DNA from 4 places in the Rhizobium ruizarguesonis genome. Region 4 is predicted to be linked to each of the others. Evidence: riboswitches for the same ligand, from Rfam matches in the RefSeq annotation. Region 4 holds a riboswitch; each other region holds the start of a gene.
What was found. A riboswitch is a leader RNA that binds a small molecule or an ion and turns the genes downstream of it on or off. The one in region 4 is predicted to bind cobalamin.
Positions count from the first base shown of each region.

Region 1 (8,011 bases), 1.6 Mb from region 4:
ATCGCCGCCGGACGCCTCGTAATATTCGTCGACCAGCGCCTCCAGATCCTTCAGTGGCCCGTAGCTCTCGGCCCGCGTCAGCGGCGGCGTCAGGTGATCGATGATGACGGCAGCACTGCGGCGCTTGGCCTGCGTGCCCTCGCCTGGATCGTTGACGATGAAGGGATAGAGATGCGGCAGCGGCCCGAGGATCGCCTCGGGATAACAGCTTTCTGACAGCGCCAGCGCCTTGCCGGGCAGCCATTCGAGGTTGCCGTGCTTGCCCATATGGATGACGGCATGGGCGCCGAATTCGCGGCGCAGGAAAGCGTAGAAGGCGAGATAACCGTGCGGCGGCACGAGATCCGGCGAATGGTAGCTCTCTTTCGGATCGATATTGTAGCCGCGTGCCGGCTGGATGCCGACGAGTACCTCGCCGAATCGCGCGAAAGGCAGGGCGAAGACGCCCTCGCGAAAATACGGATCGTTTTGCGGATTGCCCCAGCGGGCTCTCACCTCATCCTGAATCTTATTGGGAAGAGATTCCAGGAAGCTGTTGTACAGACTCAGGGAAAGCGTCTCGCGGATGATTTTTCCGTCAGAACCGGAATTGGTCGGCCCTTCCATCAGGTGGCGGATCAGCGCGTCGCCATCGGCCGGAGGGTCAGCGACCGGATAACCCGCCGCCCGCATGGCGCGAAGCACCTCGATGGTGCCGGCCGGCGTATCCAAGCCGACGCCATTGCCGAGCCGACCGTCGCGGTTCGGATAGTTCGCCATGACGAGCGCGATACGCCGGTCGCCGGCTGATGTCTTCCGCAAACGCGCCCAATTGGCGGCAAGCTCCGCCGTATAGCGCACCCGCCCGGCATCAGCCTGGCTGGCGACGATATTGGTCTCGACCAGCGCATCGTAGCGGGCCGCCGTCTTGAAGGAGACCGCCCGCGCCAGCACCCGGCCATCGACCTCGGGCAGCGCCACGTTCATGCCGAGATCGCGCGCCGACAAGCCCTGCGAGGAAGCCGCCCATGCCTCTCTCGACGAGGCCGACAAGATCGCCTGCAGCACGATCGCCTCATTCGCCTCCAGCACCGTCGGCTGCCGGTCCGCACCCGGTGCCGAGACGGCAAAGCCCGTCGTATTGATGACGACATCGGGTTTCAGCACCGAAAATACGCTTTCGAGAATGCCTGTCGAAACCGGATCCTTGAGGCTGTAAGCAAAGACCGGCAGCGGCCGGAGGCCGAGTGTCGTCAGCGCTTCGATGAGAGCTTCGATCGGCGCGGTCTCGCCGCTTTGGACGAGCGCGCGGTAGAAGCTGATGGCGATTGTCGGCTTCTCGGCTTGCTCCCTCTTCTCCCCAGCGGGGGTCCGAAGGACGGGTTGAGACCCGTGGCTCAACCCTGGTCGGTGGCCCGAAGGGTCGGATGAGGGGGTGGCTCGACAAACTCCGGCGTCCCAATCCTGCTGCTCGCTCCCTCCGTCGCTCGCCCCCCTCATCTGCCCTGTCGGGCATCTTCTCCCCGCTGGGGAGAAGGGGGAATCGGTAACCCGCCGCCACTCCTCGACCCCGATCAAACCCCGTCCCGGCCACCAAATACCCGCCTTCATCAATGGCACCGCCGGCGCCGGCTTCTCGGCTCCCGACAGCATCACCCCGGCATAGTCGAGAAACGCCTGCGCGTTGGCATCGCCGCCCTCGATCAGATAGGCCCAGAGCGCGTTGAGATCGTCGAGATCAACATTGGAGAAAGGCACCAGCCCCGCATCCGGCCTGGCATCGCCCGGCAGCACCGCGATCAGCGCACCGGCGCGCGCTGCCGCTGCATGCAGCGCCTCCAGCGCATAATGGAAATAGCTGGCGCCGCCGAGCGCCCGCACGATGATCAGCTTCGCATGCCTTGCCGTGCGCTCGACATATGTATCGACCGACATCGGGTGCTTCAAGCTCATCAGACTGGCGAGCCGGAGCGACGGCGCCGCCCCACGATCGCGATGGGCGGCGGCGATCGCGGCAAGCTCGCTGTCGGCCGCCGACAGGAACAGGATATCGCCCGGCGTCTGCCCGAGGTCGATTGCCTCCTCGCCGTCGCTGATCGTTCCCTGTTGAGCCAGAAGCAGATGCATCGGGTTACGCCAGCGCTTCGATCGCCGCCCTCACCGCGTCCTGATCCATTTCGTGCAGGCCGATGACGACAAGGCGCGTGGCGCGCTTTTCGCTCGCGCCCCAGGCGCGGTCGAAATAATGGTCGATGCGGCTGCCGACGGCCTGGAGCTGCAGACGCATCGGCTTGCCTGACACATCGACGAAACCTTTTAGGCGCAGCACGTCATGGGCTGATATGATCGTCTTCAGCGCTTCGATGAAGCCGGCGGGATCCGCGACCGGGCCAAGCTCGACGACGAAGCTGTCGAATTCGTCATGGTCGTGCGGCGCACCGTCCTCATGCTCCAACTCGTGATGCGACTTGCGATTGGCGACATCGCCCTCCGTGCCGATGCCGAGGCCGAGCAGGATGCCGGCCGACACCTCGCCGTTCCGTGCCTCGATCATGACCGGCTTGCGGACGGTGCGGGAGGCGACCTCGTCACGCACCCTGATAAGGCCGGCGGCATCGATCAGGTCGGTCTTGTTGAGCACGATGAGGTCGGCGCAGGTGAGCTGGTCCTCGAACAGCTCCTCGATCGGGCTCTCATGATCGAGCGACTCATCCTCGGCCCGGCGCGCATCGACCGCATCGTGGTCGTCGGCGAAACGACCGGCGGCAACGGCGGCGCTGTCGACCACCGTGATGACGCCGTCGACGGTCACTTGGGTGCGAATGTCGGGCCAGTTGAAGGCGGCGACCAGCGGCTGCGGCAAAGCAAGGCCCGAGGTCTCGATGACGATATGGTCGGGCCGATGTTTGCGCTCGAGCAGCTTGGTCATCGTCGGAATGAAATCATCGGCGACGGTGCAGCAGATGCAGCCATTGGTCAGCTCGATGATGTCGTCCTCCGTGCAATTCTCCGCGCCGCAGCCCTTCAGCACGTCGCCGTCGACGCCGAGATCGCCGAATTCGTTGATGATCAACGCAATCTTCTTGCCGCCAGCCTTGGTGAGCAGGTTGCGGATCATCGTCGTTTTGCCGGCGCCGAGGAAGCCGGTGATGACGGTTGCGGGAATCTTCTGCTGGTTCATGGACTTAACCCTTCATTTTCAGCGACAGGCCTGCCGCGATGAAATAAACTTCGGCGGCCTTCGCGGCGATTGATTGGTGCAGCCGGCCGGCATGATCACGGAAATCCCGCGCCATGCGATTGTCGGGCACGATGCCGAGACCGACCTCATTGGAGACGAAAACGAGCCGCGCCTTCGCGGCGGGCAGGAAATCGGCAAGCCCGGCAAATTCCGCCGCCATGTCGCGCTCCTCCATCATCAGATTGGTGACCCAGAGCGTCAGGCAGTCGATGAGCACGATGCGCCCCTCGCCGTCGATGGCGGTAAGTTTGCCGACAAGATCGAGCGGCTCTTCATGCGTCACCCAGGACGGGCCGCGGTCGACCTTGTGTTGGGCGATGCGCGCCTGCATCTCCTCGTCCCATGCGCGGCCGGTCGCAAGGTAATGGCGGTCGAGTCCGGTGGCCGTCACGAGGTCTTCGGCGAATCGGGATTTGCCGGAACGTGCGCCGCCGAGGATGAAGACGGTGTTGGAGGCGGCGGCGATCATATGCAAACGGTCCGTTGATCAGATAGGGCACGCCGTGTGCCCCCCCTCATCCGACCCTTCGGGCCACCTTCTACCCGCTGGGGAGAAGAGGGAGCAAGCCATAGTCTAAGGTCGTCTCTCTGACCTCTGCGGGATGAGAAGGACCGAGCCGTTGCGGCATTCCTCTTCTCCCCAGCGGGGAGAAGGTGGCGGCAGCCGGATGAGGGGGTGAGCGGCAAAGCCGCGAATGTGCTGAGCGCAAATGAAGCGCAACAACGAAAGACCCACAGTTTTCCGTGCCCAAGGACTTGGGCACACTGGATTCCTGTCACAAGCACAGGAGTGAGGGAGGAGAGGAAAGCACCCCCCCGTCGCGCCGCACCAGGCCGCGCCGAATTCAATCGTTCAGCCAAGACAACCTCCGTGCTGGCAACGGGCATAGTGCCCAGGTGTGGGCTTCTCGCCCGGCACGCATGGCAGGTCTCCTGGCTCGCGGTTATCGGCCGCGATCGGGGCAGACCGGAAACCGGTCGCCCTGATCGTGCCAGCGGATCATCCTCGCCTTCCCGGCTGCATCAGTGAAAAGGTGGACGATTCGTAGACTTGAGAGGCGTCCGACCCCGGTTGATCACCATGCATATCCAGTGGCTTTTCCGGCATGTCGCCCGTCCCGCCCGCTTGCATGATTGCAAGCCGCCGGCCGGAAGGGCTTAGTGCCGGATGGAAGACCCTGACCGCTCTACAGTCGCGGGGTCGGCTGTGATGAAGGCGCCCGGCTTGGGTCCGCCCCGTCACATTCCCTTTTCATCCGGAAGGGCGTAACACCGATCCGGAACCATCCGTTATGTCAGGATGGTCAGTCGGCCATCCGTTATCGGGATGGTTAGGCAAGCGCAGGGGTGAAGTCAACCGGCCTTGGCGGTCGACCAATTGACGGCCAGCCGGAATGCCTGCTCCAACACGACTTACTCTACCTAAAACATCGTCATTTATCAGAGACTTACGTCACAAATATTTATCCCGTCCGCCGGGTTTTCGCCGCAATTGCGACGCAAGCGGACTGCGCCTTCGCCCTTGACCAGGCCTCTCCCTGCCTAGTTGTCTTGCCATGCTTATGAAATTGGATCGGCGCCGTTTCCGCGCGCTGCGTGTTTTCTTCGATCCGGGACGCTTGCGGGCGCTGACCCGGCGTAGCGAGGTCGGCCTATCGCTGGCGGGCGCCGTCGTCGGCATCATCTCGGGTCTTGCCGTCACTGGCATGAGCTACGTCTCCAATGAGCTGCATCAGCTGGTCTTCGGCATCGCCGACAGCGAACGACTGAGCTCGTCCGAGATCGAGAACAAGATGCTGCTGCTCACCGCCCCCGTCATCGGCGGCGCCCTGCTCGGCCTGCTGCTTTTCGTGCTGGCGAAACGGCGCAAGAAGCCGATGGTCGACCCGATCGAGGCCAATGCGCTGCATGGCGGCCGCCTGTCCCTGACCGACAGCATCATCGTTGCCGTGCAGAACCTGATCTCCAACGGTTTCGGCGCCTCGGTCGGCCTGGAGGCCGGCTATACCCAGCTTGCCGCCGGCCTCGCCTCGAAATTCGGCCTGAAGCTGCAGCTTCGCCGCTCGGACCTGCGCACCCTCGTTGGCTGCGGCGCGGCGGGCGCCATCGCCGCCGCCTTTAACGCGCCGCTGACCGGTGCTTTCTATGCCTTCGAGCTGATCATCGGCACCTATACGATCGTCTCGCTGACGCCTGTCGTCGTCTCCGCCCTTGTCTCCACCCTGATCGCAAGGTTACTCGCCGGCAGCGATTTCACCATCGATATCGGCAGCTTTGGCTCGGTCGTGCCGGCCGACTATATCCCGGCGCTGCTGCTCGGTGCTTTCTGCGCCGGCGTCGGCATCCTGATCATGCAGGGCGTCGCCTTTGTCGAAGAACTGGCGCGCAAGAGTTCGATCGCCCCACCCTTCCGCCCGGCACTCGGTGGCATCATCGTCGGGCTCTTGGCGATGATCTCGCCGCAGGTGCTCTCGGCCGGCCACGGCGCGCTGCATCTCAACCTTTCCCGTGAGGTGGCAATCCCGACGCTGATCGGCCTCTTCCTCTTGAAATCCTTCGCCTCGGCGATCTCGATCGGCTCCGGCTTCAGGGGTGGGCTATTCTTCGCCTCGCTGTTCATGGGCGCCCTGCTCGGCAAGCTCTTTGCCTATTGCGGCCCCTATTTCGCCGATGCGACGCTGACGCCCGTCATCTATGCCGTTGTCGGCATGAGTTCGCTTGCCGTGGCCGTCATCGGCGGGCCGCTGACCATGACGTTCCTGGCGCTCGAAATCACCGGCGATTTTCCGATCACGGCGCTGGTGCTCGCTGCCGTCATCACCTCCTCGCTCGTCGTGCGCTCGACCTTCGGCTACTCCTTTGCCACATGGCGCTTTCATCTGCGCGGCGAAAGCATCCGCAGCGCGCATGATGTCGGCTGGATCCGCAATCTGACGGTCGACAAGCTGATGCGCGCCGACGTCAAGACGGCAAGGGCGGGCATCTCTCTGGAGGAATTCAAGCAGGCCTTCCCGATCGGCTCGACCCAGCGCGTCATCCTGGTCGAGGAGAGCGACAAATATGCGGGCCTCGTGCTCGTGCCTGAGATTTACGCCAACCCGACCGATGCGCAGGACGAGGGCAAGACGCTTGCCGATTTCATCCACTACCGCAACGATTTCCTGCAGCCGCAGATGAATGCAAGGCAGGCGGCCGCGATCTTCGACAAGAGCGAAAGCGAAGCACTCGCCGTCGTCAACAACCTCATCGAACGCAAGGTGATCGGCCAACTCAGCGAAAGCTATACGCTGCGCCGCTACAGCGAAGAACTCGACCGCCGCCGCCGTGAGGTCTCAGGTGAGATCTGATCCGTCATCGCGCCGACCGGATCGACGCTTCAGGATACCGCATCGGCGAGCTTGAACACGTTTACCGCTTTCGAAACCCCGCGCAATTCGAAAGATCCCAGACATTCGTTGGCGACGGCGCAGGTGACGGCGAAGCTTTCCGACATCAGAAGGTGATGTCCGAGCGTGCTGCAGAGTTTTTCGAGGCGCGAAGCCTCGTTGACGGCGCTGCCGATCACCGTGAAATCAAGCCTGCCGCGTGCGCCGATATTTCCGTAGAAGACCTCGCCGAGATGCAGCACGACATCGACGCCGATGTCAGGACCTCCATCATTCCTCCGCTGACCATTCAGCACCTTGTTGGCTTCTAGAATATTCCTTGCGGAAGCCAGTGCGGCCATGCAGGCCTTTTGCGGATCTTCAGCATCGGTCGGAAAGATCGCCAGCACGCTATCGCCCATGAACTTAAGGATCTCGCCCGAATTTTCCTCGACATGCCAGCCGATCAGCTCGAAATGTTCATTCAGAAACCCGGCGATTTCGCCCGGCTGATAAACCTCGGTCAACGCAGTGAAGTTTCTCAGGTCCGCAAGCAGGATCGCAGCATTGATCGCCCCTCCCTTTCCCCTCTGAATATCGCCTGCAAGGATGCGTGCACTGGTCTTGGCGCCTGTATAGACGGCAAGGATATCCGATGCGGTTTTCGATGCCGCAATACGATAACAAGCCAGCCCCAGCGCTGGGAAAAGCTTCGCGACGATCGCCAGTTGATCATCAGAAAATCCGCCCGGCCTATCGCTTGTGAGAGACAGACTGACTCCACGCAGCGCAGCCTCTTTCGGGAATTCCAGCAGGCTGACCAGGTGATCCGTGCCGCCGCCATGCGCGAATTCCGCAAGCTGCGGGTAGTCATCGACACCCTCACCCTTAGCGATGTTCCAGCGACCTGACGTTTCGCCACGGCCCAAAAGAAAATAGATCGGAGTCTTCTCGAAATTCAGCACTCCCGCAGTGCCATATTCGGCATTCTCGATCGTGGTCACACCGCCGCGCACGAAATTGGCCGAGACGCCGCCATACATGGGATGAATAGACGGCATTGAAATGCTTCCCCGCCAAATCGGAAAGCCATCCGCGATCAACCGATCGCACAATCCGGCTATCAGCTCAGCAATATGCTCAGCTGTGATTCCATGTTCTATAAGCCACTGAATATGATTGCTAATTTCCGAACCTCCACATGAGCCGCCACAATCTTATGATGGCAAATCGGGCAAATGGGCGGCAATGCCGAACCGGGTCACCACGACATCCAGTGATAGCCCGGCCAAACCGATGTTTCTAGCCATCGAGCTCGGCCATGACGACCGCGGGGCAGATGGCAGAGAGATTGATACCGGTATCGAGGCACTGCGAGGTTTTACGCCCGATGCGGACGCCCGCCACGACACGCTAGCGGAACCTG
Region 1 is NZ_CP071678.1:2,914,143-2,922,153, forward strand. It holds gene cobN (cobaltochelatase subunit CobN) at 1-2,106, opposite strand, end outside; gene cobW (cobalamin biosynthesis protein CobW) at 2,111-3,160, opposite strand; gene cobU (bifunctional adenosylcobinamide kinase/adenosylcobinamide-phosphate guanylyltransferase) at 3,165-3,689, opposite strand; cobalamin riboswitch at 4,127-4,523, opposite strand; gene J3P73_RS14455 (chloride channel protein) at 4,777-6,567, shown strand; partial or broken gene J3P73_RS14460 (adenylate/guanylate cyclase domain-containing protein) at 6,597-7,834, opposite strand; gene J3P73_RS14465 (DUF1127 domain-containing protein) at 7,999-8,011, opposite strand, start outside.
Region 1: another riboswitch for cobalamin. It lies ahead of cobU (bifunctional adenosylcobinamide kinase/adenosylcobinamide-phosphate guanylyltransferase); the one in region 4 lies ahead of nrdH (glutaredoxin-like protein NrdH).

Region 2 (8,011 bases), 1.7 Mb from region 4:
CGCCGCTGCGGGGATCGTCATCCTCGCCGTTCCCTATGCCAGTGCTCTTGAGATCGCCGCCTCGCCATCGCTCTCGGGCAAGATCGTCGTTGACATCAGCAATCCTCTGAAGCCCGATTTCTCCGGTCTGCTCTTCGGTCACGAGACTTCCGCCGCCGACAAAATCCAGAATGCCGCGGCCGGCGCCAAGGTGGTCAAGGCCTTCAACACCATCTTCGCCGAGCTCTTCAACGCGTCCCGCGATGCCACGGCCAACGTGCCGGTATTTGTCGCCGGAAATGACGAAGATGCGGTGGAAAAGGTTTCCAGACTGGTCGTCGACGCAGGATTTGCCGTCGAAAAAACCGGGGGCCTGGACGCTGCCAAGCTCCTGGAACCGCTGGGCATGCTCAATATCCGCCTCGGCTACGGGCTCGGCCGCGGAACCGCCATCGCCCCGGCCTGGATGAACATCGCCGCCTGAGGTCTCTCATCGATCGGCAGGACCGACATCCCGTCCGTGAGGGCGGGATGTTTTATTGCCCAGACAAAAACTCGCCAACTCCGCCATTTCCATACTGTCGCCCGTATCCGATTGATGTATGGAGGGAGCTCAAAAGACGTGCACGGAGGCGGCGATGGATCACCCGGAAAAATCGAAGACAGAAAAGAACCTGACGAGCGGCGATCTCGACGAGCAGGCGCTTTTCTTCCACCGCTATCCCCGCCCCGGCAAGCTGGAGATCCAGGCGACCAAGCCGCTCGGCAACCAGCGCGACCTGGCGCTCGCCTATTCGCCCGGCGTTGCCGCCCCTTGTCTTGCCATCCGCGACAATCCCGAAATGGCGGCAGAATATACCTCGCGCGCCAATCTCGTCGCCGTTATCTCCAACGGCACCGCCGTGCTTGGCCTCGGCAATATCGGCCCGCTTGCCTCCAAACCTGTTATGGAGGGCAAGGCGGTGCTCTTCAAGAAATTCGCCGGCATCGACGTCTTCGATATCGAGATCGACGCCGCAGGCGTCGACCAGATGGTCTCGACCATCGCCTCGCTGGAGCCGACCTTCGGCGGCATCAACCTCGAGGACATCAAGGCGCCGGAATGTTTCGAGGTCGAGCGGCGCCTGCGCGAGAAGATGAAGATCCCCGTCTTCCACGACGATCAGCACGGCACGGCGATCATCGTCGCCGCCGCGATCCTGAACGGGCTGGAACTCGCCGGTAAGAACATCGCCGACATCAAGATCGTCGCCTCCGGCGCGGGTGCCGCCGCCCTTGCCTGCCTCAACCTGCTTGTCATTCTCGGGGCAAAACGCGAAAACATCTGGGTCCACGATCTCGAAGGCCTCGTCTATGAGGGCCGCATCGAGCTGATGGACGAATGGAAATCCATCTATGCCCAGAAGAGCGAGACGCGTACGCTGGCCGAAAATATCGGCGGCGCCGACGTCTTCCTCGGCCTTTCCGCCGCCGGCGTACTGAAGCCGGAGCTGCTGGCGCAGATGGCCGACAAGCCGTTGATCATGGCGCTTGCCAATCCGACTCCGGAGATCATGCCGGATCTCGCCCGTGCTGCCCGCCCCGATGCGATGATCTGCACCGGCCGCTCGGATTTCGCCAACCAGGTCAACAACGTCCTCTGCTTCCCTTATATCTTCCGCGGCGCGCTCGATTGCGGCGCCGAGACGATCAATGAGGAGATGAAGATGGCGGCCGTGCGCGCCATCGCAGCCCTTGCCCGCGAAGAGCCGTCGGACGTCGCCGCCCGCGCCTATTCCGGCGAGACCCCGGTCTTCGGCCCCGATTACCTGATCCCCTCGCCCTTCGATCCGCGCCTGATCCTGCGCATCGCGCCTGCGGTCGCCAAGGCCGCTGAACAGAGCGGCGTGGCGCGCCGCCCGATCCAGGATTTCGACGCCTATCTCGACCAGTTGAACCGCTTCGTCTTCCGTTCCGGCTTCGTCATGAAGCCGATCTTCACCGCCGCCAAGGCCGCTGAGCGCAAGCGCGTCATCTTCTCCGAAGGCGAGGACGAACGCGTACTGCGCGCCGCCCAGGTGCTGCTCGAGGAAGGCCTTGCCGAACCGATCCTGATCGGCCGCCCGCAAGTCATCGAGACGCGCCTGAAGCGCTACGGCCTGCGCATCCGGCCGCTGCAGGATTTCGAAGTCATCAACCCGGAAGACGATCCGCGCTTCCGTGAATATGTCGATCTCTATTTCTCCCTCGTCGGCCGTCGCGGCGTCATCCCGGAAGCCGCCCGCACGATCGTGCGCACCAACACCACCGTCATCGGCGCGCTGGCGCTGAGGCGCGGCGAGGCCGATGCGCTGATCTGCGGCCTGGAAGGCCGTTACGAGAAGCATCTGCGCGACGTCCGCCTGATCATCGGCAAGCGCAAGGATGTCCGCGACTTCTCAGCCCTCAGCCTGATGATCTCGCAGCGCGGCGCCACCTTCTTCACCGACACCTATGTCACCTTCAATCCGACCGCCGAGGAGGTCGCCGAGGCGACGGTGCTGGCGGCCGAGGAAATCCGCCGTTTCGGCCTCACCCCGCGCGCCGCCCTGGTCTCGCATTCCAATTTCGGCTCGCGTGAATCCGAAAGCGCCACGAAGATGCGCAACGCCCTGCAGCTCGTGCGCGAAGCCGCGCCCGACCTCGAGGTCGACGGTGAGATGCACGGCGAAAGCGCCATCACTGAAGCGTTGCGCAAGCGCGTCATGCCGGACACGACCCTGCACGACGAGGCGAACCTCCTGGTCTTCCCGAACCTCGATGCCGCCAACATCACGCTCGGTGTGGTGAAGTCGATGACGGACGGCCTGCATGTTGGGCCGATCCTGCTCGGCACCGCCCTGCCCGCCCACATTCTCGCCCCCTCGGTCACCTCCCGTGGCGTCGTCAATATGGCGGCACTCGCTGTCGTCGAGGCATCGCAGCCGGCGTGAGCCGACTCAGACTCCCGACAAAGTCGGCCAACTCCTCTTTCGTCATGCTCGGGCTTGTCCCGAGCATCTGCAGCCGGTTGATATCAAGCAGATATCAATCACCCCGTAACGACAGGCGTCCTCTATCCGCAAGCGCATCCGCGCGTTCGTTACCGGCAATGCCGGCATGGCCCTTGCACCAGGCAATGGTCACCAGGGCGTTCTGGGATAGTCGAAGATCGACTGCTTTCCAGAGTTCCGCATTGACGATCGTTCGGTTTCGGGCATTCCCATTGGGGTTGCCTTTCCTCCAGCCGTTGTTCCTCTATATATGCCGCCGGCTGTTGCAGCCTTTAACGGCATAGACGGAATCGGACCAGATGGTCGCGGGCTCGCCGCTTGTATCGCTGTTGATCCAGATTGCCGCCTTGAGGACGGCGGTCAATTCCATCGAATTATTGGCGGAGTCTTCGACGCCACCGAAGCCAGAGGCAATTTCCGCGGCATCACGATAAGCGACGAATGCCCAGCCCCCGTGCCCGGAACCGGGTTCATAGCAACCGTCCACGAAGACGTGGAGGCCGTGTTGGGCTTCGGGTATCCCGACTGTCGCTGCAGGGGAGCGGAGCTCGTTGGAAATGTCTGTCATTTTCGCCGTCCTTCTCGCCTTGGCCGCGCCCGCCGAAGTGGCTGGCCGATACCGTGCCCGCGGTCGCCTGTAAACCCAACCGGCGCCGCAAGCGCGGCATTGGCCAGTCGTGCCGGATCCTGATGTCGCGCAACAGCTTGCCGATATGCTGGCGAACGAGAAGAAGAATCAAGCGCCGGAAAATTGAAAGAAGGAGGTCCCGCTTTTGGCGGCACAGCAGATTCCCCGACAGAGGGACCACCCGCATTTGCTGGATAAAATCGCGAAAATGCGCTAGGAATATCTCCAAGCTTATTAAGAGAAACACGCTAAGAGACAACGCGCGGCTATCGAGGCCGCAATCGACCGATCGATTCTTTGCTCATTCCGGGACGACGCCGTGAAACGCCGAAACCTGTCTCTTGCCCTCCTCCTTGCCTTCGCAGCGCCCGCCGCGGCGCAGACAACTACTATCTGTGAGGATCTGCGCGGTCGCTTGGCCGACCTGCCGCGGTCGATCGGCAATAACAACGGCCCGGAAGTGCGCCAATATGCCAGCGCCATGGCCGAGCAGAACCTCGAGCTGCGCAAGGTCCGCAACGAGCTGCGCGGCAACGGCTGCACCTCGGGCAGCATGGTCGTCATCGGCGGCGAGAATGCCGATTATTGCGCCGAGCTCTCGCAGTCCGAAGCCCGCATGATCGACAACATCCGCTATCTCCAGGACCGCCGCGACGAGCTGGCCGGCCAGAACGGCGCCGATGACGGCGCGCGGCGCGAACTGATTGCCGCTCTCGAGCGCAATGGCTGCAACAGCGAAAACTTCTATGCCCCGAGCGATCGCAGCGCCAACGAACCGGCTCCGAGCGTCGAGGAACAGGCGATGCGCACCGATACCTTCATTCCGCTCGGCGGCGGTGACGAGGTCGATCCGCGTTACGGCGTGCCGCGGGCCGAGATGCTATCTCCGGTCAGCACCATGTGCGTGCGCAGCTGCGACGGCGGCTTCTTCCCGATCAGCTCGAACGCCACGTCGGTCGATTTCGGCCGCGACGCCCAGACCTGCGCCAAGATGTGCCCGGGCATCGAGACCGAACTATTCTATCGTGACGTGACGAGCACCGAAGCCTCGAACATGATCTCGGTCGCAACGGGCACGCCCTACAGCGCCATGAAAAATGCCTTTGCCTACAAGAACCGCACGCCCGGGGAAAAATCCTCCTGCGCCTGCAATCTCACCGCCTATTATGAGGAGATGCGCTCCAAGCAGGCGGTGAGCGAACCGCCGCAGCAGGGCTCCATCACCACCATCCGCACCAATCCCCCGGCGAAGGATGCCGCCGCGCCGCAACCATCCGTTCCCGAGCGCCCCTACGATCCCACGCAGAACCGCGTCCGTCAGGTCGGCCCGCAGTTTCTGGCCGGCGATCAGGGCTCGATCGACCTCGCCAATCCGGCAACGCCTGGCCCGCAGCCACAACAGCAGTGATATCAAATCATGCCACCCAAAACTGCGCAGCGGTTTTGGGACTACGACATGCATCTTCGATGCGACGCGCTTGATTTAGGGCTCGCTCCGTCCCCATCCATCATGAAAGACGAGTTCATCGAGCGGCAGCCGCTGCCGCCAGCCTTTGACGGAGAGTTCCGGCTCGTCATAGAGCCGATCGACGAAACCGGCACAGAGCCAGGCGACCACCTCGATATGCTCGGGTATGCCGAGAATGCTCTTCAGGTCGCCTTCATGAAAGATGCTGACCCAGCCGATGCCGACCCCTTCCGCCCGCGCCGCAAGCCAGAGGTTCTGGATGGCGCAGACTGTGGAATAGCTATCCATCCTCGGATTGTGCGTGCGCCCCAACACTACGCTGCCACTGCGCGTGGGATCGCAGGTCACGCATATGCCGAGCGGCGCCTCGACAATGCCTTCGAGCTTGAGCGAGCGGTAGGCCTGCCGCCGTTCCCCTTCGAACATCAGCGCCGCCTCCTCATTGGCCCTCGCAAAAGCATCCCGGACGCGCGCCTGCACGGTTGCGCTTTTCACCAGAATGAAATTCCACGGCTGCATGAAGCCGACTGAGGGCGCGTGGTGGGCGGCCGTCAGCAGCCGCTGCACAAGTTCGTCCGGCAAGGGATCGGGCAGGAACTGGCTGCGGACGTCCCGCCGCGTCATGATCGCATGATAGACGGCCTCGCGTTCGGCCAAAGAAAAACCGGACGCCACCGAAAGGGCATCCTCATCAAAGGGTCGCATCGTCAAATCCCCAACAACGCAACCGCCCCGCCGTCCGCGCGGATCGGTCTATCTTGCCAGGCCGGTCTTCTGACTGGGCGTCATTCGTCTGCCGCAGCCTTCCCGGCAAGAAGCCAGTGGCGTGATGAAGCGGCAAACGTCGGCCTTACAGCGTTGGGCACGTTCCGGCTTTGCACCGGATTCCCGATTCTCCCGCCTTACCGGCGGGCACCTGACGGCGCATCTATTTCAGGAAAGCGCGGCTGCGGCAAGGCGGCCCGCATGACGCCGCCGATACGCTGCATGCGACATCGATTTCATGGACAGAGGCGCATTGCTGCCTTAGAAACAAACCGATCCTGACCGACGCCCATGGCGCCGCACTTTTTCTCTTTGCATTTCGGTTGCCCGTGCCCCGCCTCACGCCCATGATCCTTGCGGTCGCCCTGTTCATGGAACAGATGGATTCCACCGTGATCGCCACCAGCCTGCCGGCAATCGCCGCCGATATCGGTACCTCGCCGATCGCGCTGAAGCTTGCCGTCACGAGTTATCTCGTGGCGCTGGCGATCTTCATCCCGATCAGCGGCTGGATGTCCGATCGTTTCGGCGCGCGCAACATTTTCCGCATGGCGATCTTCGTTTTCATGATCGGCTCGATCGCCTGCGCCTTTTCCAACTCGATCACAGCCTTCGTCGTCTCGCGCCTGATTCAGGGCGCCGGCGGCTCGATGATGACGCCGGTCAGCCGCTTGCTGCTGGTCCGGGGAACACCGCGCCACGAACTCGTCGATGCCATGGCCTGGCTCACCATCCCCGCCCTGATCGGCCCGATCATGGGTCCGCCGATCGGCGGTTTCCTCACCACCTACCTCACCTGGCACTGGATCTTCTGGATCAACGTCCCGATCGGCGTGCTCGGCATCATCCTCGTCACCCGTTTCCTGCCGGCGGTCGAGCCGCGCAGTCCGCGGCCGATGGACTTCCCCGGCTTCTGCCTTTGCGGCATAGGCTTCTCCGGCTTCGTCTTCGGCCTGTCGGTGATCAGCCTGCCGGCCGTGCCCGTCATCTACGGTTATGCCACGGTTGCAATCGGCATCCTTGCCGGCCTCCTCTATCTCCTGCATGCCCGCCGCGCACCCAATCCGCTTCTCGACCCGAAGATGTTCCGTTACCCGATGTTCCGGGCGGCGATCCTCGGCGCCTCGAATTTCCGCATGGGGCTCGGCGCCCTGCCCTTCCTGATGCCATTGATGCTGCAGCTCGGCTTCGGCCTGACGCCGCTGCAATCGGGCTCGGTCACCTTCGTCAGCGCGCTCGGCTCCATGGGCTCGAAATTCGCCGCCTCGCGCACCTTCAAGGCGTTCGGCTTCCGCACCGTCATATCAATCACCACTTTGCTGGCGGCGATCTTCCTCGGCATCAACGGCCTTTTCACCGCCGAGACGCCGCTGTTCCTGATCATGGCCTGCCTGCTGATCGGCGGCCTGTTCCGCTCCATGGCTTTCTCGGGCGTCAACGCCATGGCCTTCGGCGATGTCGACGACGCCGACAGCAGCCAGGCAACCGCGATCAATGCCGTTGCCCAGCGTATCTCCATGGCGATGGGTGTGGCGATCGCCGGCGGCATCCTCGAAATTTCGAGCAGCTTTCACGACGGCAGGCTGCTGGTCTCGGATTTCCACGTCGCCTTCTTCAGCGTCTCGGCGATTTCGGCGCTGGCCTGTATCACCTTCCTGCGCCTGCCGCGCGATGCCGGGGCGGAACTGACGGCGCGTGGCCGCAAGCGCCGGCACGCCGAGCCCGAAGAGGCCGTGGCGGAAAATAGCTGATCGAGACAGATCTGCCTGGCGCGATGGAAGCATTCCTCACCCGCCGGTTCGCAAGACTCGGCGCCGGCAGACGCCAGGGTGAAATGACCCGCGTGTACCCCAGCACCCCATTCTACTTTATGATTTATTCACACATCAAATACACACTGCGTTTGCGCGTTTTGGGTCGCAATTCGGACATGGGCATGAGGGCTCGTGATGTGATCGTCAGCGTCGATGCCCGTATTGATACGCCAGTCGGGAACATGTCCGACTGAGCCGCAATTCTAGGCCGCCGCGGAATGTTCCAATTTTTGAAGACGATGCCTCTGACCGCCAAGCTGGCGGCGATTATCGTTGCCGTGAACCTCTGCGGCATTTCCGCTTTCGCCACCTATACCTGGATGTACGAAACCCGGGCCTTGATCGA
Region 2 is NZ_CP071678.1:2,748,995-2,757,005, forward strand. It holds gene J3P73_RS13625 (NADPH-dependent F420 reductase) at 1-463, shown strand, start outside; gene J3P73_RS13630 (NADP-dependent malic enzyme) at 618-2,930, shown strand; partial or broken gene J3P73_RS13635 (ribonuclease H family protein) at 3,025-3,558, opposite strand; gene J3P73_RS13640 (DUF2865 domain-containing protein) at 3,938-5,026, shown strand; gene bluB (5,6-dimethylbenzimidazole synthase) at 5,102-5,791, opposite strand; cobalamin riboswitch at 5,834-6,021, opposite strand; gene J3P73_RS13650 (DHA2 family efflux MFS transporter permease subunit) at 6,199-7,602, shown strand; gene J3P73_RS13655 (HAMP domain-containing methyl-accepting chemotaxis protein) at 7,884-8,011, shown strand, end outside.
Region 2: another riboswitch for cobalamin. It lies ahead of bluB (5,6-dimethylbenzimidazole synthase); the one in region 4 lies ahead of nrdH (glutaredoxin-like protein NrdH).

Region 3 (8,011 bases), on a different replicon from region 4:
AAATCCGAGGAGGTGGCCTTGCTGGAACGATCGACGGAGCGGCTCGATATCGATCTTCTTATCCTGCCGGATGCGAACCTGATCCTGATCGCGTCGGTCATCGAGCCGCTGCGCGGCGCCAACCGCATCTCCGGCAGCGAGCTTTATCGCTGGCGGCTGCTCACGCCGGACGGAGCGCCGGTTCCGACCACCAGCGATATCGCGATACCCGCTAACGGGGTTTTCCAGGCGACCAGGGACGAAGCGCCGCTCTTCGTGCTTGCGAGTTACAACTGGCGCCGCAGCGCGACACCGGCGCTGAAGATGCAGCTCTCGCAGGCCGCTCGCTACCGCACGATGATTGCGGGCATCGAATCCGGCACATGGCTGCTGGCCGAGGCAAGCCTGCTCGACGGGTTGCCGGCGACCGTTCACTGGGAGGATTACGAGGATTTTGCGCTCGCCTATCCCGAGGTGCGGGCCGTCAAGGATCGTTTCGTCATCGATGCCAAGCGGCTGACGACCTCCGGTTCGCTTCCGACCGTGGACCTGATGCTTGAGGTGATAAGACGAAGGCAGGGTTATTCGCTGGCGCTCGAAGTCAGCCGGCTGTTCCGTTACGAGCAGCCCTCCTTCCATGCGGACGAGCAGCTTTCCGCAGCCTCGGCGGGGTTGCGCCTGCATGATCCCCGCGTGACGCAGGCGGTGCGGCTGATGGAGGAGCATGTCGAGCAGCCTCTGGTCCTCGCGCGGCTGGCCCGCAGGGTAGGCGTCAGCGCCCGGCATCTGCAGGATCTCTTCCAGCAGAGCATCGGCGCGCCGCCGCATGTGCATTATCTCGCGCTGCGCCTGAACGCGGCGCGCCGCAAGGTGATCGAGACGACAGCCTCCTTCGCCGACATCGCGGCAGCGACCGGCTTCAACTCAGCCTCTGCCTTTGCGAGAAGCTACCGGGCGAGTTTTTCCGAGAGCCCGTCGGAGACCCGGCGGCGTTTGCGCCGCCGCATCACACCATCGGAAGCGCCGGCATAGGCTGGAACGCTTCCCGCACCATATCGGCAAGTTCGCGCACAGCCTCGCTGGAACGGTAAGTGCTCCGACGGAGCACGACCTTGGAGGAATCGACCGGCGGAAAACCGTCTTCGGCAGTCAGCTCCCGGCAGCCGGGCGGAATGTTGCTGCGGCACAGCGTTGTGACGGCAAGGCCTGCGATCACGGCGTTCTTCAGCCCAGAGCCCGTATCGGCAATGAATGCGATCCGGTAGTTGCGGCCGATCTGCTCCAGCGACCGGAGCGCATAATCACGTGACCAGGTGGAGTTGCGATAGGTCGCAATGGGCAGGGGATCGATGTCGTGCAACCGATGGACCATGGATGTGACCCAGACTGTCGGATCGATGCAGATGACCTCGCCTTTGGTCTCATCGCTCCAGTCGAAAACGACGGCCAGATCGAGTTCGTCCCGCTCGAGGGCGGCGAGGTTGCGGACTGTATAGTCGCAGGACACGGTAACCTCGACGGCCGGGTGGCGAACGGCGAAAACCGCGAGCGCCGCCGGCAACACCGTCTGGCTGTATTCCTCGGGAATTCCGATGCGCACAGGCCCATCCAGCGGCTTGCTGCGGATCGTCGCGGCGGCCTCGCTTAAGAGATCGATGATCCGGCGGGCGTAGGGCACGAGCTGTATGCCCGGGCGCGTGAGCAGCACGCCGCGGGCGCCCCGCTCGAAGAGAGTCTCGCCGATCGTCTCCTCGAGCCTCTTGATCTGGCTGCTGACGGCCGATTGCGTCCGCCCGATGCGCTGGGCGGCCGCGGAGAAATTGGAAGTCTCGGCAACGACCAGGAAGGTTCTGAGCAGGTCGCTCTCAATCGGCTCGTGCATGGGGAAGCCATTAAAAAAATCGATGACAGCTATCTCTACTATTCGTTTGCCTGATGTCAATTCTTGACGCACAAATAAGCCGCGTTCGACTTCCTTCTTTGAGAATATCTGCGTGACAATTGAAAATCCGGCCAGACGCCTCGCAGGCAGCGAGCACGAGAAGGGTGTGCTTCTCATCATTGCCGCGACACTTGCCTGGAGCGCGAGCGGCGTCTATTCGCGACTCCTGACGACCGACGTATGGACGGCGATCGCCTGGCGATCATTGTTCGGTGGCCTGTTCCTGCTGATCCCCTGCCTTTTCCTCGAAGGGGGCATCTCACGGCGGCAATGGCGATCCGTCTTCCATCCCACAGGTCTTGCCATGATCGCATGCCAGACCTTCAGTCAGGTATGCTTCATCGGGGCGCTTTACATGACCACCGTCGCCAATGTGACGATGATCTATGCGACCGCGCCCTTCATCGCGGCCATGCTCGGCTGGGTCATCCTCAAGGAGAGGGTCTCCAGGCGGACGTTGATTGCCGGCGGCATCTCGCTCTTCGGCGTCGCGGTCATCGTCGCCTCGTCGATCGGCGGCGGCACTGGTGTGGGAGATCTGCTGGCGCTCGGCATGACGGCGTCCTTCGCGCTCGTCATCATCATTCCGCGCATCAATCCCGGCGTGCCGAGCCTGCCTCCGACCGTCGTCAGCGCTTTCCTGACGCTGGCCATCTTTGCCCCGTTCGGTTCAGTCGGCTCGCTCGACCTGCACAACTGGGTCGTTCTCGCCGCCTTCGGTGCGACCAATTTCTCTCTCGCGCTGGTGCTCTTCCTTGCCGGGGCCAAGCGGATGCCGCCGGCCGAGGCGGCGCTGATCGGCACGATGGAAATTGTGCTCACGCCCTTCTGGGTGTGGCTGCTGTTTTCCGAACAGCCGCCCGTCGCCACCTTTTTCGGCGGCGCGATCATCCTCGGCGCCGTGCTCTGGCACACGGCCGTCGACTTCAACCGCAGCCGGCGCCCCTCGCGCCTAAAGTCTTTAGGCGGCGATTAAATCTTCCGGGACGAACCGGAAAACCGCCGTATTCGCGGGATCAATTATTTCCGCTACGCAGCGCTATTGCGACTTTGCGACTGTCGTCTTTGAGTTGCACCCATGTCGTTTTCTTGATCGCTGTTTTCCGTCAGGCATGGTTTGTTTGTACTGTTCAAGGCGCTATCTCGCAAACTGGCGAAATGGACCATTGGGAAGCCGGCCCGACGCCGGCGCTGCCCCGCAGCGGTAGAAGAACTGAAATCCTCAAGGAAATCGCCGGATAGACATCCGGAAAGATATCGAGATGGATCGGAAGGAGATTCTGGAGCCGGAAACCAGCTCTTACGCAGCAGATCGACGGATTGCGGCAGACGGTCACGAGCGGAACGACAGGCAAAAACCGTGGCGTTCACTTCACTTCTGCATCCAATCTGTCCGTTTTGAAAATTCGAATATCGCCCGGTGCGGCGGTATCCTCGTGTTGTCGACACCGGGCTGCAGAGGAGGCAGGCCGGAGGGAAGTCGCCATCGACTGCATCGGTTGCAGATCGAGGCTTTCAAACAAGTGGGAGGAATCCATGAGCAAAAATAGAGGCGTCGTCTATCTCCGGCCGGGCAAGGTCGAAGTTCGCGACATCGACGACCCGAAGCTGGAAGCGCCCGACGGCCGCCGCATCGAACACGGCGTGATCCTTAAGGTGATCTCGACCAATATCTGCGGCTCCGATCAGCACATGGTCCGCGGCCGCACGACAGCGATGCCGGGCCTCATCCTCGGTCATGAAATCACCGGCGAGATCATCGAGAAAGGCATCGACGTCGAGATGCTCGAAATCGGCGATATCGTCTCGGTGCCTTTCAATGTCGCCTGCGGCCGCTGCCGCTGCTGCAAGTCCCAGGATACCGGTGTCTGCCTGACGGTAAACCCGGCCCGCGCCGGTGGCGCTTACGGTTATGTCGACATGGGTGGCTGGATCGGCGGACAGGCGCGCTATGTCACCATTCCCTACGCAGATTTCAACCTGCTGAAGATCCCCGATCGGGACAAGGCAATGGCGAAGATCCGGGATCTCACCATGCTCTCCGACATTCTGCCCACGGGCTTTCATGGCGCGGTGCGGGCAGGCGTTGGCGTCGGCTCGACCGTCTACGTGGCAGGCGCCGGCCCCGTCGGCCTTGCGGCTGCGGCTTCGGCTCGCATTCTCGGCGCCGCTGTCGTGATGATCGGTGATTTCAACAAGGACCGTCTGGCGCATGCGGCGAAGGTCGGTTTCGAGCCGATCGACCTGTCGAAGAGCGACCGTCTCGGCGACATGATTGCGCAGGTCGTCGGCATCAACGAGGTGGACAGCGCCATCGATGCGGTCGGCTTCGAGGCACGCGGCCATTCCGGCGGGGAACAGCCGGCGATCGTGCTCAATCAGATGATGGAGATTACCCGTGCCGCGGGTTCGATCGGCATTCCCGGCCTCTACGTCACCGAGGATCCGGGCGCTGTCGACAACGCTGCCAAGCACGGCAATCTGTCGCTCCGCTTCGGCCTCGGATGGGCCAAGGCGCAGTCCTTCCACACCGGCCAGACACCGGTGATCAAATATAATCGCCAGCTCATGCAGGCGATCCTCCACGACCGGCTGCCGATTGCCGATATCGTCAACGCCAAGGTCATCCCGCTCGACGATGCCGCCGCTGGATATGAGAGCTTCGACCATGGAGCAGCGACAAAATATATCCTCGATCCGCACGGAGAGGTCGCGAAAGCCGCGTAGCGCTCACGACCGAAGACAGGGATGGTCGGGCAACAGCCCGACCGTCCCGCATTCTCGAAAATCGGCCGGTGAATTACTGGATGCTGAACGGGAAATATTTGGCGTTGATCATGTCATAGGTCCCGTCCGCCTTGATGCTCTTCAGCGCTTCGTTCAGGCGCGTCAGACGCTCCTTGTCATCCAGGCGCAGCGCGATGCCGGCGCCTTCGCCAAAATATGTGATGTCGACCAGATCCGGCCCCTTGAACTCGCAGCAGCTTCCGGCCTTGGTGTTGGCAATCCAGTCGTAGATGGCGAGTTTATCCTCAAGGATAATGTCGACACTCCCATCCGCCAGCCCCTTGTATAATTCGGGCGAAGAGCGAAAAACCGTCTTCTTCATGTCCGGATAAAGATGGTTGGCATAGGATTCCTGCGCTGTCGACGAGGTCACCCCAAGAATTTTGTCGCTGAGGGCGGCTGGGCTGACGTTACTGATCGACGAATCCTTCCGGGCGATGAACACCGACGGGCTGTTGTAGTATTTTTCGGTAAAAGCAACCTTTTGACGCCGCTCAAGGCTCATCGACATGGATGAGATGATCGCGTCGTATTTGTCGGCAACGAGATCGGGGATGATGTCGTCCCACTTCTCGATGATAAATTGGCATTCGAACTTGCCAACCTCGCACAGCGCATTGGCAATATCGATGTCGAAGCCCTGAAGCTTGTTATTTGCATCGAGATAGTTGAAGGGCGGAAATGCACCTTCGACGGCAATTCTCATCGGCATGCGATCTTGCGCAGCCAGCTGGAGCGGCAAGGCAGCGGCGAGAAGGATTCCCACCGCGCCCGTCATCAGGGCTCCGCGCACTATAGTGTGAAGGGATCTGCGCAACATCGTCGGGAGCTCCTTGGGGCGTATTCGATCTCGCCCCATAGTGCGCCGCAGCTTTTAATTCTACGTGAACGCTTCTTTGTTAGCGTCGACCAATGCGCCCGTGTCGTGGTGTTCAGGGGTCTAGGCTTGCAGATCGTTCTTCCTTCCAGCTCCAGCACGTTTCAGCAATCCTGGATCGCTTCGGGGCGAATTCTGTTTCTGATTGCCGTCAGCGGCCTTGGAGCGATCGGACTGGTCGTGCTTTCGGCACTGTGGGCGGGAACCGAGAGCGACGCTGCCGCCCTTGATCGACAGCGCCAGCTTGTGAACGCCCGCCTGCGGGAACAGGTCGATCAAGTCGCGCATGTCATCGGCCAGTTCGGCAACGGCTACCTCACCCGTGTTTATCCGGCTGCCCGGTCAAGCGGAGGTTCCTCCAGCCTCGATGCGGTTCTGACAGCGGCCGCCGGGAGCGCGATCAGCCAGACAGCAATGTCCGCCTTCGGCTACGATCAGGCCTTCGTCGTCGACGAGAAGGCGCAACTGCTGATGCTGGCGGACGCCCAAACGGAAAAGCGTTATCGCTGGATGAAGCCTCTCCTTTTGCCTCTCCTTCACGATGCCCGCCTTGGGGTGAGACAAGGCTCGGCTTCCAACGAAAGAACGCCGTCCTCGATGGAAAGCCGCCTTGCAAGCCCAGGGCGCTCCAACACTGCGTTGGCCAATCTGATGCGGCTGGAAGGTCGGCCGACGATCGTCGGCGTCGTCGCCATCAACGAAGCTGATGAGCGGCAACAGCAGACGATGCGGCAGTTCCTGATCGTCGTGCGGTTTATCGATGGTGCGGCGCTGGACGAATTGAGCCGGCAACAGGGCCTCAACGGCGCGCGCTTCGCGCGCACGGCCGATGCAGACGAAAACGAGGTTGCGTTCCAGATCGACGCCACGGCAAATGGCGAACCGATCGGCTTCATCGTATGGCGGCCCGATCTTCCAGGTTCGAGGGTGATCGGCCGATTGATGCCGGCGCTTTCGATAGCCGCCATGGTGATCGCGATCCTGTTCTCGGTCTTGCTGGTGCGCCTGCGAAGCAGTCTCGGCGAGTTGAAGAAAAGCGAGCTGCATGCAAGACAGCTTGCCTTGCATGATGTGCTGACCGACCTTCCCAATCGCGCCTTGTTCGCGATCAGGTTCGACGAGTGCCTGGCCGAGACGCAGAATTCAGCCGAGCGCTCGGCAGTCGCGCTTCTCGACCTGGACCGATTCAAAGCCGTGAACGACACGTTCGGCCATGCCGCCGGCGATGAACTCATCAGGATGGCTGCGGAGCGGATCCGCTCCCTGCTTCGTCCGGGCGACACGCTTGCCCGGCTCGGAGGGGACGAATTCGCCCTGCTTCTCCGGGACATCAAAGATCATGATCACGTGTTGCCGGCAATATGCGACGCGATCGTTGCCGAACTTGGTAAGCCCTTCCCGCTTTTGAGGGGCGAGGCGGTCGCGCGCGTCGGCGGCTCGATCGGCGTGACCGTTGTGCCAGACGCCGGGCGGAATGCCGATGACATCATGCGCTACGCCGACGTCGCGCTGTACGAAGCCAAGATGGGCGGCAGGGGCCAGTGGCGCGTCTATTCACCCTCCATGGACGGCGGCAGGAATGCGCGCGACATTCTCAAGAACGAATTGCGGGAGGTTTTGGCCAAAGGCATGACCTCATCCGCTGACGGTCCACAATCCGGTCCGATTGAGGCCCGGCCCGACTTCGGATCGCTCGAGGTCTATTACCAAACGGTACATCGCGCTGAGGCAGGATATTCGGCATCGGGTGCAGAGGCTCTCGTGCGTTGGCGTCACAGTCAGCGCGGATTGTTGACGCCTGCCAGCTTCATCCCCGTCGCCGAGGAGGGCGGCCTCATCGACGCTCTCGGTTTCTGGGTGTTGCGTGAAGCCTGCAGAGCCGCCTGCAAATGGCCGGAAGACACGTTTGTTGCGGTCAACGTGTCTCCCGCCCAGTTAAGAAGGCCAAATTTTGCCGAGGAAGTATTCGCAGTGCTGCAGGAGACTGGCCTGCCGCCGTCCCGGCTCGAGCTCGAGCTCACCGAGTCCTCGCTCATCGAGGATAACTCGGACGTCTATACGGTGCTGAAGTCGCTGCGCAGCCAGGGTGTCCAGATTTCGCTCGATGATTTCGGAACCGGCTTTTCATGTCTCAGCCATCTGCTGCGCTTCGATATCGACCGCATCAAGATCGATCGATCGTTCGTCTCGCAGCTCGGCACAAGAGCCAACGGGGCGGCCATCATCGGCGCCATCGTCGCGCTCAGCCGCAACCTCGGTATCTCGACGACGGCGGAAGGGGTCGAAACCGAATATCAACGCGACTTTCTGGCCGCCCTCGGCTGCACCGACCTCCAAGGCTACTTCTTTTCCAAACCGGTTCCTCTTGGCGACCTTGATAGTTTCCGGAAAGCTGAGAGCGCCGGGTTACTGGCGACCGCTCCAGG
Region 3 is NZ_CP071681.1:541,435-549,445, reverse strand. It holds gene J3P73_RS33640 (GlxA family transcriptional regulator) at 1-1,011, shown strand, start outside; gene J3P73_RS33635 (LysR substrate-binding domain-containing protein) at 986-1,861, opposite strand; gene J3P73_RS33630 (DMT family transporter) at 1,974-2,897, shown strand; cobalamin riboswitch at 3,038-3,238, shown strand; gene fdhA (formaldehyde dehydrogenase, glutathione-independent) at 3,458-4,648, shown strand; gene J3P73_RS33620 (ABC transporter substrate-binding protein) at 4,722-5,528, opposite strand; gene J3P73_RS33615 (putative bifunctional diguanylate cyclase/phosphodiesterase) at 5,634-8,011, shown strand, end outside.
Region 3: another riboswitch for cobalamin. It lies ahead of fdhA (formaldehyde dehydrogenase, glutathione-independent); the one in region 4 lies ahead of nrdH (glutaredoxin-like protein NrdH).

Region 4 (8,011 bases):
ACAGCCTCGTGCTGTCGCTCGGTGTCATCGACGGACGCAACATTTGGCGGGCCGATCTCAACGCCATCCTGAACAGGATCGTGCCGTTGGTTTCCAGGTTAGGTGAGCATCGACTTCAAATCGCGCCGTCCTGCTCCCTTCTTCACGTTCCGATCGACCTCGAGCTGGAAACAGGGCTCGATGGCGAGCTGAAAACATGGCTCGCCTTTGCGACGCAGAAGCTGGACGAGCTTGCCGTGCTCGGCAGCGGGGCCTTGGACCGGAGCGGCGTCATCGGTGCCCTTGAAGCGTCTTTGCGCGCCGTCGCTGCCCGCGCCTCTTCCTCGAGGGTTCATGATGCCGCAGTTACGGCGCGAGTGGCAGGCATCGACGGAAGGATGAAACGCCGGGGTCGCGCATTCCTCTCGCGCAAAGCGCTTCAGGGTGACCGATTGCGACTGCCGCTCTTCCCGACAACGACGATCGGCTCGTTCCCGCAAACATCGGAAGTGCGCAAGTCGCGCGCGGCCTATGCAAAGGGTGCAATCAGCGAAGCCGACTACGAAGTCTTCCTGAAAAAAGAGACGGAATCGGCGATCCGCTGGCAGGAGGAGATCGGCCTCGACGTGCTTGTTCACGGCGAGTTCGAGCGCAACGACATGGTGCAGTATTTCGGCGAACAGCTTTCAGGCTTCGCCTTCACCGCCCATGCCTGGGTGCAGAGCTACGGTTCGCGCTATGTCCGCCCGCCGATCATCTTCGGCGACGTCTCACGCCCGAAGCCGATGACGGTGGAATGGTGGCGCTACGCGCAGTCGCTGACGGAAAAGCCAGTGAAGGGCATGCTGACGGGACCGGTGACGATCCTCAACTGGTCCTTCGTCCGCGACGATCTTGCGCGTGCAGATGTCAGCCGGCAGATCGCGCTGGCGATCCGCGACGAGGTGATCGATCTCGAAAAGGCGGGCGCGGCGATGATCCAGATCGACGAGGCAGCCCTTCGCGAAGGCCTGCCGCTGCGAAAGGCCGATTGGAAGACCTATCTCGACTGGGCGGTGGAAAGCTTCCGCCTGTGCTCGACCGGCGTTGCCGACCAGACGCAGATCCATACGCATATGTGCTATTCGGAGTTCAACCAGATCATCGATGCCATTGCCGCGATGGATGCCGACGTCATCTCCATCGAGACTTCCCGTTCGAAGATGGAGCTGCTGGAAGCCTTCCGAAGCTACAAATATCCGAACGAAATCGGCCCCGGCGTCTACGATATCCATTCGCCGCGCGTTCCCGAGGTCGGCGAGATGACCGAGCTCATGCAGCTTGCCCGCGGTCGGCTTTCCGATGGGCAATTATGGGTCAATCCGGATTGCGGCCTGAAGACCCGCAAATGGGAAGAAGTGCGTCCGGCGCTCGTCAACATGGTCGCCGCCGCTCATGTGTTGCGGACCATGGGTCGGTGAGGGGCGCTTAAATCTCCGCAACATCTCGAGGAGCCGGCTTTTGCGGGCTCCTTTTATGAACGGGTTCTCCACAGCGCTTTTCCGTTAACGCTTCGTTATCCACATCATACACAGGCACGGCGATTCGTTGTCGCCATTGCTGTGCCGCCACAACAATCTGTTGACGCAATCAGCGATTCGCGTACCATATCTAGTGTTCGAGGTTCCGTCGATTCGTGAGGATCGGCGGCTAAGACGGGAATACGGTGCGCTTCGCCATCATGGCGCGGCAATGCCGGAGCTGCCCCCGCAACTGTAAGCGGCGAGCAACTGTCCGATTTCAGGTCACTGGAGCATGATGCTCCGGGAAGGCTGGGGCAGGGTGCTTTGACCCGTGAGCCAGGAGACCTGCCTCGAACGAAACGTCCACGGGCGGGGTGTCCGGAAGGTCGCGTTGCATGGCTGCGGGGAATGTCCGCATCGCGTTTCGCGGGCCCGAGCCTCCGCCCCCGAAACCTTCGCATTGAGCCACTTCGGGGTGAAGTCATGTCAGTATCTCAGTTCAGGCCGCCACCCGCTAGAGGTAGAGGGCGGAGTACGCCCAGCGGCTAAACAGCCGCATAGCTCAAATCACCAGAGATTTTTCGACGGATATCGACAGATTTCCGATCAATGTCCTGCGTCCCAATCGCGTCGTCACGAGGAATATCATGACCATTACCGTCTACAGCAAGCCTGCCTGCGTCCAGTGCACTGCCACCTACCGCGCCCTCGACCGGTTGGGCGTCGATTATGACATCGTCGATATCTCTGAGGATGCCGAAGCGCTCGATCGGGTCCGCAGCCTCGGCTACATGCAGGCGCCTGTCGTCATCGCCGGCGAGCGGCATTGGGCCGGCTTCCGTCCCGACATGATCAGCGCGCTTTCCTGAGGAAAGGCGATGGGCCTGATCGTCTATTATTCCAGCCGGTCCGAGAACACCCATCGGTTCGTCGCCAAGCTCGGACTGCGCGCGGCGCGCATTCCGTCAAGTGGCGCGGACGCGTTCCATATCCGCGAACCCTTCGTGCTGATCGTGCCGACCTATAGCGGCGACGGCGGCAAGGATGCCGTTCCCAAGCAGGTGATCCGTTTCCTCAACGATACGGAAAATCGAGGACACATCCGCGGCGTGATTGCCGCGGGCAACAGCAATTTCGGCGAAACATACGGGCTCGCCGGCGACGTGATCTCAAGGAAGTGCCAGGTGCCTTACCTCTACAGGTTCGAACTGCTGGGCACAGAAGCGGATGTCGCCAACGTCAAACACGGAATGGAACGGTTTTGGACACGGGAACAACTCTGACGCGGGATGCGGGCGCAAAACCGCATAACACTTTTGCTCATCCCGCCGGCGAACGCCCTTTGAAAGCGGCGGAAACGCTCGACTACCACGCGCTGAATGCGATGCTGAACCTCTATGACGATCAGGGGCGGATCCAGCTCGACAAGGATCGAATGGCGGCCAAGCAGTATTTCCTGCAGCATGTGAACCAGAACACGGTGTTCTTTCACAATCTCCGGGAAAAGCTCGATTACCTCGTGACCGAGGGCTATTACGAGCAGGAGGTTCTCGACCAGTATTCCTTCAATTTCGTGCGGGATCTGTTCGACCAGGCCTATGCCAAGAAGTTCCGTTTCCCGACCTTCCTCGGCGCCTTCAAATATTACACCAGCTATACGCTGAAGACCTTCGACGGAAAGCGCTATCTCGAGCGCTATGAGGACCGCATCTGCATGGTGGCGCTGGCCTTGGCGCGCGGCGACGAGACCCTTGCCCGCGACATGGTCGACGAGATCATTTCCGGCCGCTTCCAGCCGGCGACGCCGACCTTCCTCAATGCCGGCAAGAAGCAGCGCGGCGAACTGGTTTCCTGCTTTCTGCTGCGCGTCGAAGACAATATGGAATCGATCGGCCGGTCGATCAATTCGGCGCTGCAATTGTCGAAGCGCGGCGGCGGCGTGGCGCTGTCGCTGACGAATATCCGCGAGGCGGGCGCGCCGATCAAGCATATCGAGAACCAATCGTCGGGCATCATCCCTGTCATGAAGCTGCTCGAAGACAGTTTCTCCTATGCCAACCAGCTCGGCGCACGGCAGGGCGCGGGGGCCGTCTATCTCAATGCCCACCACCCCGATATCATGCGCTTCCTCGATACCAAGCGCGAAAATGCCGACGAGAAGATCCGCATCAAGACGCTTTCGCTCGGCGTCGTCGTGCCCGACATCACCTTCGAACTCGCGAGGAACAACGAGGACATGTACCTGTTCTCGCCCTATGACGTGGAGCGCGTCTATGGCGTGCCCTTCACCGAGATTTCGGTGACGGAAAAGTACCGCGAGATGGCGGACGAAGCCCGCATCTCCAAGAAGAAGATCAAGGCGCGCGAATTCTTCCAGGTGCTTGCCGAAATCCAGTTCGAGAGCGGCTATCCCTACATCATGTTCGAGGACACAGTGAACCGGACGAACCCGATCGCCGGGCGCATCTCGATGAGCAATCTCTGCTCGGAGATCCTGCAGGTGAGCGAGGCGAGCGAATATAATGACGACCTCTCCTACAAGCATCTCGGCAAGGACATTTCCTGCAATCTCGGCTCGCTGAATATCGCGGCGGCAATGGATTCGGCCGATTTCGGCAAGACGATCGAAACCTCGATCCGGGCGCTGACGGCTGTTTCCGACATGAGCCACATCTCTTCGGTTCCCTCGATCGAGAAGGGCAATGACGAGAGCCATGCGATCGGCCTCGGCCAGATGAACCTGCACGGTTATCTCGCCCGCGAACGCATCTTCTACGGCTCCGAGGAAGGCGTCGATTTCACCAATATCTATTTCTATACGGTGACCTATCACGCAATCCGCGCCTCGAACCTGCTGGCGGTCGAGCGGGGCCAGAGCTTCAAGGGCTTCGAGGACTCGAAATATGCCTCCGGCGAATATTTCGACAAATATGCGGAGCAGCGCTGGGAGCCGGCGACGGAGACGGTGAGGGCGCTGTTCGAGACGTCAGGCATTCACATTCCGACGCAGGAAGACTGGGCCGCGTTGAAGAAGGCGGTGATGGCCTCCGGCCTCTATAACCAGAACCTGCAGGCGGTGCCGCCGACAGGCTCGATCTCCTATATCAACCACTCGACCTCCTCGATCCATCCGATCGTCTCGAAGATCGAGATCCGCAAGGAAGGCAAGATCGGCCGCGTCTATTATCCGGCGCCATTCATGACCAACGACAATCTCGATTATTATCAGGATGCCTATGAAATCGGGCCGGAGAAGATCATCGACACCTATGCGGCGGCGACCCAGCATGTCGACCAAGGCCTGTCGCTGACCTTGTTCTTCCGCGACACGGCAACGACGCGCGACATCAACAAGGCGCAGATCCATGCCTGGAAGAAGGGCATCAAGACGATCTACTACATCCGCCTTCGCCAGATGGCGCTGTCCGGCACCGAGGTGCAGGGCTGCGTATCCTGCACGCTGTGATTTGATATTTCGCTCCGGAGCATTTGCCCCTCACCCTAACCCTCTTCCCGTTCTGACGGGGAGAGGGGACTTGCCACACGAACCGGCAATAAAAGACGGAAAAGGGTGCGGCATATCCCCTTCGCCCCGCTGGCGGGGAGAGGTGCCGGCAGGCGGATGAGGGGCGCCCAGACATATTCCTCAAGAGGGACCACCTAATGAACATGCAAATCAAACCCGCTTCCCGCGTGCGCGCCGTCAACTGGAACCGCATCGAGGACGATAAGGATCTCGAAGTCTGGAACCGGCTCACCGGCAACTTCTGGCTGCCGGAAAAGGTGCCGCTTTCCAACGACATTCCCTCCTGGGCAACGCTGACGGCGGCCGAACAGCAGCTGACCGTCCGCGTCTTCACCGGATTGACGCTGCTCGACACGATCCAGAACGGCGTCGGTTCCATCCGGCTGATGGAGGATGCGGCTACGCCGCATGAGGAGGCGGTGCTTTCCAACGTCTCCTTCATGGAGGCGGTGCATGCGCGCTCCTATTCGTCGATCTTCTCGACGCTGTGCTCGACGCCCGATGTCGACGACGCCTATCGCTGGTCGGAGGAGAACGAATTCCTGCAGCGGAAATCGACGCTGATCATGGAGCAGTATCGCTCCGGTGATCCGTTGAAGAAAAAGGTTGCGAGCGTTTTCCTCGAAAGCTTCCTGTTCTATTCCGGCTTCTACCTGCCGATGTACTGGTCGAGCCGCGCCAAGCTGACCAACACGGCCGACATGATCCGGCTGATCATCCGCGACGAAGCGGTGCACGGCTATTATATCGGTTACAAGTTCCAGCGCGGGCTGGAACGCCTCGGCGACGAGCGGAAGCAGGAGATCAAGGATTTCGCCTTCGAGCTGCTGCTCGAACTCTATGACAACGAGGCGAAATATACCGAAGCGCTCTATGACGGCGTCGGACTGACCGAGGACGTCAAGAAATTCCTGCATTACAATGCCAACAAGGCGCTGATGAACCTCGGCTATGAGGCGCTGTTCCCGGCTGAGGCCTGCAAGGTCAATCCGGCGATCCTGTCGGCGCTTTCGCCGAATGCCGACGAGAACCACGACTTCTTCTCCGGCTCCGGTTCCTCCTATGTCATCGGCAAGGCGGTGGCGACCGAGGATGAGGACTGGGATTTCTGAGGCTTGATCGCCGTCTGCCTCTTATCATTTGCTCTCTCATCGCCCACATTCAGCGGAAACTAAATTCTATCCTCGCCGATGATGTGGCGTAGCGGGAGTTTTTGATGTCGTCTTTTTTGAACAAGGCCGGGGCTGCCGTTGAAGCGGGCGAAGGCGTCTGGCCGATCCGCAGAAGACGGATTCTCGACTGGCTGGTGAACGAGACGCGCGGCGAGCGGTTCATCGACAATATCCTGGTGGAAATGTGCGAGAAGCTGCTGGCGGCAGGGGTGCCGGTGGCGCGGGTGACATTGCATTTCAGGACGAACCATCCGCAATGGATCGGCGCCCGCATCCTCTGGAAGGAAGGCCTGGCAGAGGCGAAGATCAACACTTTCGCCTATGGTGTCGAAAATACGCCGGAGTTCCTGAAGAGCCCCGTCAACGCGATCCATCAGGGATCGGAGGAGGTGCGTAGACAGCTGGAAGGCACAGCCGAAGGCGACGAGGATTCATTCTATCAGGAACTGCGCGATGACGGCCTCACAGAGTATATCGCGTGGCCCCTCGAGCATACTTTCGGCAAACGGCATGTCGCGACATTTTCGACCAGCCGGCCGGGCGGTTTTACGAGCGAGCATGTCGATTTCCTGCGTGATCTGCTGCCGGCCCTGACGCTCGTCAGCGAAATCCGGCTGAAGAACATCATGGCGCGCACGCTGCTGCAGACCTATGTCGGACCGCATGCGAGCGAACAGATCCTGTCGGGCGTCACGACGCGCGGCAGCGGCGCGACCGTTGGGGCGGCAATCATGATCTGCGACCTGCGCGACTTTACGGCGATCTCCGATCTCTGGCCGCGTGACGATGTCATCCATCTGCTCAACGATTACTTCGACGCCATGTCCGACCCGATCGAACGGTATGGCGGAGAGATCCTGAAGTTCATGGGCGACGGATTGCTGGCGATCTTCCCTCTGAGCAAGGACACGGCCTGTCACGATCTGCTGCAGGCGATCCGCGAAGGGCAGGCGTTGATGGCGCAATTGAACCAGCAATATGCGGGCAACGGACGCGAACCGCTGCGCTACGGCGTCGGGGTGCATGTCGGTGACGTCATGTACGGCAATATCGGCTCGCGCCGGCGGTTGGATTTCACCGTCATCGGCCCGGCGGTCAATGTCGCCTCGCGACTGGAAACCCTGACCAAGGAGGTCAAGCGTCCGGTGCTCTTGTCGCGGGCCTTTGTCGAAATGGCGGGCTGCGCGAAGGACATGGATAGTCTCGGCACCTTCCCGCTGCGCGGGCTTGGAGAGCCCGTCGATGTTTTCGCCTTTCCGGAGCACGTCGCTGCATAATTTTCAGCGCAGGCGGGCTCATACGCCTCGTTTGTTTCCCCAGAGCAGCACGTGCAATTGCGGTAGTACGCGGACTTCAAACCATTGGTCGGCCGTCACTCTTTCGACAAGCCAGTGCATCCGATCCATCACGCCGTCGATATCAATGCGTGCGTTATCGTCATCGAGCGGCGGCGGCGTATGATTGCCGGGCTGAAGGAACAACGGAATTTGGGGATAGCGCTGACCCGCGCGCTGGGCGAATTGGTAGTCGGTATCGTCGAAGACAACAATCTTCAATGCGACCTCCGGTCCGCCGGCGGCCAGTTGAAGACAGTGATCCACCTGATCCCAATCCGTCAGCATTCCGCTTGATGGCGGTTTGGGGCTGATGACCAGGGTGTCGAGATCGCGAAACCAGGCCTGGGCTACGCTTCCCTGTGTTTCCAGGGCAAAGCGGTATCCTTGCGAATGGCCAAGCTCGATAAGCGGCCTTAAGGGCTGTATCGCCGGATTGCCTCCGGAAAGGGAAACCGTCAGTGGCTTTCCCCCAGAGAGTTCCGTGACCTTATGCCA
Region 4 is NZ_CP071678.1:4,492,498-4,500,508, reverse strand. It holds gene metE (5-methyltetrahydropteroyltriglutamate--homocysteine S-methyltransferase) at 1-1,439, shown strand, start outside; cobalamin riboswitch at 1,623-1,848, shown strand; gene nrdH (glutaredoxin-like protein NrdH) at 2,129-2,350, shown strand; gene nrdI (class Ib ribonucleoside-diphosphate reductase assembly flavoprotein NrdI) at 2,360-2,764, shown strand; gene nrdE (class 1b ribonucleoside-diphosphate reductase subunit alpha) at 2,743-4,947, shown strand; gene nrdF (class 1b ribonucleoside-diphosphate reductase subunit beta) at 5,145-6,119, shown strand; gene J3P73_RS22020 (adenylate/guanylate cyclase domain-containing protein) at 6,224-7,456, shown strand; gene queE (7-carboxy-7-deazaguanine synthase QueE) at 7,475-8,011, opposite strand, start outside.